Regions from separate parts of the Blautia obeum ATCC 29174 genome, predicted to be linked through region 3. Evidence: predicted binding sites of a transcription regulator. Region 3 holds the regulator's gene; each other region holds the start of a gene.
What was found. The regulator NrdR, encoded in region 3, represses ribonucleotide reductase genes. The targets are predictions, from matches to a motif close to CACAANATNTTGTG.

Region 1 (2,281 bases), 710 kb from region 3:
CCAGACCAATGGTCGAAAAATGATTGTCAAAGCTTCCAAGGTATCTCTTCGTGTACGGATAAAGACCTTCATTCAGAAGTTTTGTAATAACCTCTCTCTTGATATGCAGTGATCTTGCAGAAATATCCATCAGACGATCCAGTCTTCTGTAGAATTCTTCCGGTGTCTTGGACTGATATGCGATACGTGGCATGTTGATCGTAACAACACCTACCGAACCGGTACTTTCACCGGATCCGAAGAATCCGCCACTCTTCTTACGCAGTTCACGAAGATCCAGACGCAGACGGCAGCACATGCTTCGAATATCACTTGGTTTCATATCACTGTTGATATAATTTGAAAAATATGGAGTTCCATATTTGGAAGTCATCTCAAACAGCAGACGATTGTTCTCAGTATCGGACCAGTCGAACTCTTTTGTGATAGAATATGTCGGGATTGGATACTGGAACCCACGTCCATTGGCATCTCCCTCGATCATCGTCTCAATAAAAGCCTTATTGACCATGTCCATTTCTTTTTTGCAGTCTTTGTATTTGAAATCCATATCTTTGCCGCCAACGATCGCAGGAAGCTCTGCAAGATCATCCGGAACCGTCCAGTCCAGTGTGATATTGGAAAACGGTGCCTGTGTTCCCCAACGGCTTGGTGTATTCACGCCATAAATGAAAGATTCAATACATTTCTTAACTTCCGGATAACTCAGGTTGTCCACCTTGACAAAAGGTGCCAGATACGTATCAAAAGAAGAAAATGCCTGCGCACCAGCCCATTCATTCTGCATGATTCCAAGGAAATTCACCATCTGATTACAAAGGACACTCAGGTGCTTTGCCGGCGCGGATGTAATCTTGCCTTCGATGCCACCCAGCCCTTCTTTGATAAGCTGTTTCAATGACCATCCTGCACAGTAACCGGTCAACATGGACAGATCATGAATATGGATATCCGCATTTCTGTGTGCATCTGCGATCTCATTGTCATAGATTTCGGATAACCAGTAATTGGCTGTAACCGCACCGGAATTGCTCAAGATCAGACCACCTACCGAATATGTGACAGTAGAGTTCTCTTTTACTCGCCAATCCTCGACCTTCACATAACTGTCCACGATCTCTTTGTAATCCAGAATCGTGGATTTCATATTACGGATCTTTTCCCTCTGTTTACGATAGAGGATATATGCCTTGGCAACATCACTGTATCCGGCCTGGATCAGAACATTCTCCACACTGTCCTGAATATCTTCTACGGTTACCTTCCCATCCTGGATCTTATTCTGGAAATCTGCAGTAACACGAAGGGCCAAAAGGTCGATCATATCTTTACTGTAGTTTTTTTCTTTTGCATCAAATGCTTTATCAATAGCTGATGTAATCTTTGCCATCTGAAATTCAGCAATTTCACCATCACGTTTTACTACCTGAAACATGTTATACATTCCTCCCTCTACTACTTGCACCTGTATTATATACGGTCATATTCATACCGTGAATTACATGCTGCAGATTGCTGTTTTCTCCGTTCACAGCAACCGTGTAGAACCTATTGTAGCAGACTCTTATCTATACGTCAATAGACAAAAACACCATATATTGTGCCGCTAATGTAAGTGCACAACTATATGGTGTTGTCCAATATTCCCGTTTTTCCTTTATTTATGGGACTTTGGCATTACTGAAGCAAAGATTTCTGCAGGTACTCTCGCCTTTACAAAAATTCCATCTTCCCGATATTCTTCAGAAAGCAGACTTCCATACTCCCGGATGATCTGAATCTTACCAGCCTCTTTGTAAGTATATAATTCTTCCAGATAAATCTGGCTCTCTGCGAGGAGTTTTGCCAGAACATCTTTAAGTTCCTCCAGGCCCTCTCCTGTACGGGCAGAACATTTGACTGTATAATCCGCCCGAAAATCCCGAAGCGATTCTCCCTGCACCTGATCCTGCTTATTCAGGAGTGTAATGATCTTTTTACCTGTCGCTCCCAGCTCTCGGAGTGTCTCATACACCGTATGCATCTGAAGCTCTGCCTGCGGATTGGAAGCATCTACCACATGAATGATATAATCTGCATACTTAGCCTCTTCCAGCGTACTTTTAAACGCTTCTACCAGATGATGTGGCAGCTTGCGGATAAATCCTACAGTATCTGTCAGAAGGATCTGCTGCCCATCTTTGAGTTCCAATACACGCGTCGTCGGATCCAATGTTGCGAACAGCTTATCTTCTGCCAGAATGCCGGCTCCTGTCAGTGTATTCAAAAGCGTTGATTTTCC
Region 2 (2,281 bases), 670 kb from region 3:
GATCGCGACCATATCTGTATAAAGGCCCTCGCCATGAGCAAAGCCGTATTTCTTCAGCGCATAGCGTTTCCATTTGGCAAGGGAATGTACGATCTCAGCATTTTCGTCCTGGCCTTTGATGTCGAAGCTTACCGGACGTTCTACACCGTTAAGATTGTCGTTCAGACCTGAGGATGGAGATACAAAGATAGGAGCAGAAACACGGAGAAGATTCAGCTTCTGGGAAAGTGTCTGCTGGAAAAAGTCTTTGACAGTTTTAATTGCAACCTGTGTATCATGCAGATTCAGATCTGAATGATACCCGTCAGGAATCTTGATTTGTTCCATAATAATCCTCCTAGATTTAATGTAACTATTATAGCAAGAAAAAGTCGGTATTGCAATTTTTTTACCTTGTAAGATTGCAATAAAAAGGATACAATAATGAATACAGCAATTTGAAGTGAAATCGGAGAAATGATTTGAACTAAGGGGGTGTTGTCTATGAAATGTCCGTTATGTGACGGAACGGTTGTAAATGGACGATGTAAAGAGTGTGGTATGCCATACCGCAATGATGAAATCCTGTATCATCTGAATGAGAGCCGGAGTGATCACTATCGACATGCATCAGATAAGGCCCGTAAGATCATGCAGACACAGGGAGTCGGATCCTTGGGGAAAGGAAGCACCGGAAAGGCTGCTGGCAATCGGAATACATCCTCTGGCAGAGAAAAAATCCGGCCTGCAAAAACTAAGAAGCATTCAAAACTTGGGATACTTTGGGTGATCATTATTATTCTTGCAGCAGTTGCACCACTGGCTGAAGATCTGGGTGGTGTCATAAAAGAAGCAATTCAGTCTGAGGTTGAGAATAGCAGTGAGATACAGACAGATACCGCTGAGACCACAGATCCGGGTACATATTTTTACAGCTGGGATGATGAGCAGGGATACAAGGATTATTCGATCGGCGCAGGATATGGACCGGCACAGGCTGGTGTCCAGTTTGAAGCAGGAAAATATGGCGTTTTTACTTCCAGCGCCGAAGTGACACTTACTGTTACCAGAAAGAAAGCAGACAACGAACAATATACACTCAAAGATGGTGAGGATACACTGTTTCTGACATTTGAAGAAGGTGACACGATTCAGGTAGAATCCGAAGAGAGTGACTTCGACAGTGTTTATCTGATGGAGTGGGAAGATTAAAAATATTAGTTTAATAATGGATTTTCGGGGGAAGATTTCAGACAATAAAAAATGAAATTCCCCCTTTTATTTCACATGATATTGTGTTATACTCTCATATGCAACACAATATATGGGGAGAATGCGATAGGGGAAGTATCGCCGCTCAGGACGACGCAAACAGTGAAAAACCCTACAAACAGTAGCAAACAGGAGAGACAAGGTATGATTTATGTAATTAAGAAAGACGGAACAAGAGAAGAATTTGATCCGCAGAAGATCGTGAAAGCAGTAAACAAATCTGCCGCACGAATCCTTTATAAATTTTCACCAGAAGAAAAAGATTTTATCTGTCGTTTTGCACAGGAGCATGCAGATTCTCTTGGAAAAAATGAGATTGAGATCCAGGAGATGCATAATATCGTTGAAGGAGCTCTGGAGCGTGTGAATCCGGCAGTTGCCAAGAGCTATCGTGATTATCGTAATTATAAACTTGATTTTATCCACATGATGGATGACGTATATACAAAGAGCCAGGCAATCCGTTACATCGGAGACAAGAGCAATGCGAATACCGACAGTGCGCTGGTGGCTACGAAACGAAGCCTGATCTTTAATGAATTGAATAAGGAACTGTATCGTAAGTTTTTTATGAACCGCAACGAGCTGCAGGCATGTAAGGATGGATATATTTATATTCATGACCAGTCAGCACGTCTGGATACGATGAACTGCTGTCTGTTTGACGTTGGCTCCGTATTAAAAGGCGGATTTGAGATGGGTAATGTCTGGTACAATGAGCCGAAGACACTGGATACTGCATTTGATGTTATGGGAGATATTATCCTGAGTACTGCGGCACAGCAGTATGGCGGTTTTACCGTACCGGAAGTTGACAAGATCCTTGGACCATATGCACAGAAGAGTTATGATAAATATATCAGTGAATTTCTGAAATATGCGGATGAGAACTGGAACGGCAGAGAGGAAAAAGCAATCGAATATGCGTTGGATAAAGTAAGACGTGATTTTGACCAGGGATGGCAGGGAATTGAGTACAAACTCAATACAGTAGGTTCTTCCCGTGGAGATTATCCGTTCGTTACAGTTA
Region 3 (2,281 bases):
TACAGAAGCTACCGGATACGGTGTTGTATATATTCTGAACGAACTGATGAAAGACCACAACGATTCTCTTGACGGAAAAACTGTTGTTGTTACAGGTTCCGGTAATGTTGCAATCTATGCAGTGCAGAAAGCTACTCAGCTTGGTGCAAAGGTTGTTGCAATGTGCGACTCTAACGGATATATCCATGATCCAAACGGAATCAACCTTGACATTGTCAAAGATATCAAAGAAGTAAAACGTGGACGTATCAAAGAATACGCTGACCGTGTAGAAGGTGCTACTTACACAGAAGGTGTTGGCATCTGGAACATCAAATGTGATGTATATCTTCCATGCGCAACTCAGAACGAACTTGACCTTGATGGTGTAAAAACTCTGATTGCAAACGGATGCAAATATATCGTAGAAGGTGCAAACATGCCTACTACAAGAGAAGCTACAGACTACGCTATGGCAAACGGTGTTCTCTTCCTTCCTGGAAAAGCATCCAATGCAGGTGGTGTTGCTACTTCCGCACTGGAAATGAGCCAGAACTCTCAGAGACTTTCCTGGACATCCGAAGAAGTTGATGCCAAACTTCATCAGATCATGGTTGACATCTATGCTAAGATCAGCGATGCTGCAAAACGTTATGATATGCCGGACAACTTCGTTGTTGGTGCTAACATTGCAGGTTTCGAAAAGGTTGTAGATGCAATGATGGCCCAGGGTATTGTTTAATCTCCTGTTCATTCGTAAGTATAATCCAAAAGGCGTTCCGGATTTCTGATCCGAAGCGCCTTTTTATATTTTCATGTTTTCTTTATGGTTCCATAAATTTCTTCAGTTCATCCATAAATGTACTGACATCCTTGAATTCTCTGTAGACAGAAGCAAAGCGAACATAAGCAACTGCATCCAGGTCCTTCAGATGTTCCATGACAATCTCACCAATGCGGGTACTGGAAATTTCTTTGTCTGCTGTGTCAAAAATATCTCCCTCTATAGAATCCATCAGCGACTCGATCTTTTCCACCGGAATCGGTCTCTTATAGCAGGCACGCAGAATTCCGCCCTGAATCTTGGAACGGTCATACTGTTCACGTGTCTGATCCTTCTTAATGACACTCAATGGAATAGTTTCAACTTTTTCGTATGTCGTAAATCTTTTTCCACAGGATTCACACATTCGCCGTCTCCGGATTGAATTTGTATCATCTACCGGTCGGGAGTCTACAACCTTGCTGTTATCCTGATTACAAAACGGGCATCTCACAGTATTTTCCCCTCTTTCCCCTTTTAATGAAATAATTATACTTTATTTTTTCGAACAATGTCAAGAAATGCACCTGTATATTTCAGATAAATTTTGCATATCTTTTATAAAAAGTGGTAAATTCATGCGATTATGTGAGCTTAGACAGAAAGAAGTCATCAATACCTGTACCTGTCGCAGTCTTGGCTGCCCGGTCGATCTGGAGTTCGACCGCAAAACAGGAGCCATCACTGCTCTCATCGTTCCAGGTCCCGGCAAATTCTGTTTTTTTCCCGGCAGAGAAAGCGAATACATCATTCCCTGGTGCTGCATCTGCCAGATTGGTGATGATATCATCCTCGTCGAAGTCAAAGAAGAAAAATGTTTTCACAAAGACCACCTTCTCTGACACTGTCAAGGGCTATTAATTTTTATATTTTTCCCAGAAAAGAATATTTCCTGTCCTCCCTGAGAATCATTTCTAGTACCAGAAATAAGAGATGAGGAGGATATTTTGATGGCACTTAATAAAGTAGAAATCTGCGGGGTAAATACATCCAGTCTTCCGATCCTGAAGTCGGACGAAAAAGAAGCATTATTTCAAAAGATCAAAAAAGGAGATTCTGAAGCTCGCGAACAATATATCAAAGGAAATCTCCGCCTTGTGTTAAGTGTTATCAAACGATTTCAGAACAGCAATGAAAATGCCGATGATCTTTTTCAGATCGGGTGCATTGGTCTTATGAAAGCCGTCGATAATTTTGACGATACACTGAATGTCAAATTCTCGACATATGCAGTCCCGATGATCATCGGTGAGATCCGCCGCTATCTACGGGATTATAACAGTATCCGGGTAAGCCGTTCTCTGCGCGACATTGCCTATAAAGCCATTTATACCAAAGAAAATATGATCAAAAAGAATCTGAAGGAACCAACGATCGATGAAATTGCTGATGAGATCGGCATTGAAAAAGAAATGATCGTATATGCCCTGGATGCGATCCAGAGTCCTGTCAGCTTGTTTGAACCGGTATACTCCGAGG

Region 1: the regulator NrdR is predicted to act here: its motif matches at 1,590-1,603, upstream of NQ503_RS14410 (ribonucleoside triphosphate reductase).
Region 2: the regulator NrdR is predicted to act here: its motif matches at 1,264-1,277, upstream of nrdD (anaerobic ribonucleoside-triphosphate reductase).

The regions. Positions count from the first base shown of each region.
Region 1 is NZ_CP102265.1:2,986,079-2,988,359, forward strand. Features, by position in the region: gene NQ503_RS14410 (ribonucleoside triphosphate reductase) at 1-1,435, opposite strand, end outside; gene hflX (GTPase HflX) at 1,658-2,281, opposite strand, start outside.
Region 2 is NZ_CP102265.1:2,946,018-2,948,298, reverse strand. Features, by position in the region: gene asnA (aspartate--ammonia ligase) at 1-327, opposite strand, end outside; gene NQ503_RS14240 (hypothetical protein) at 484-1,191, shown strand; gene nrdD (anaerobic ribonucleoside-triphosphate reductase) at 1,396-2,281, shown strand, end outside.
Region 3 is NZ_CP102265.1:2,278,388-2,280,668, forward strand. Features, by position in the region: gene gdhA (NADP-specific glutamate dehydrogenase) at 1-721, shown strand, start outside; gene nrdR (transcriptional regulator NrdR) at 804-1,256, opposite strand; gene NQ503_RS17755 (PRC-barrel domain-containing protein) at 1,381-1,644, shown strand; gene sigG (RNA polymerase sporulation sigma factor SigG) at 1,753-2,281, shown strand, end outside.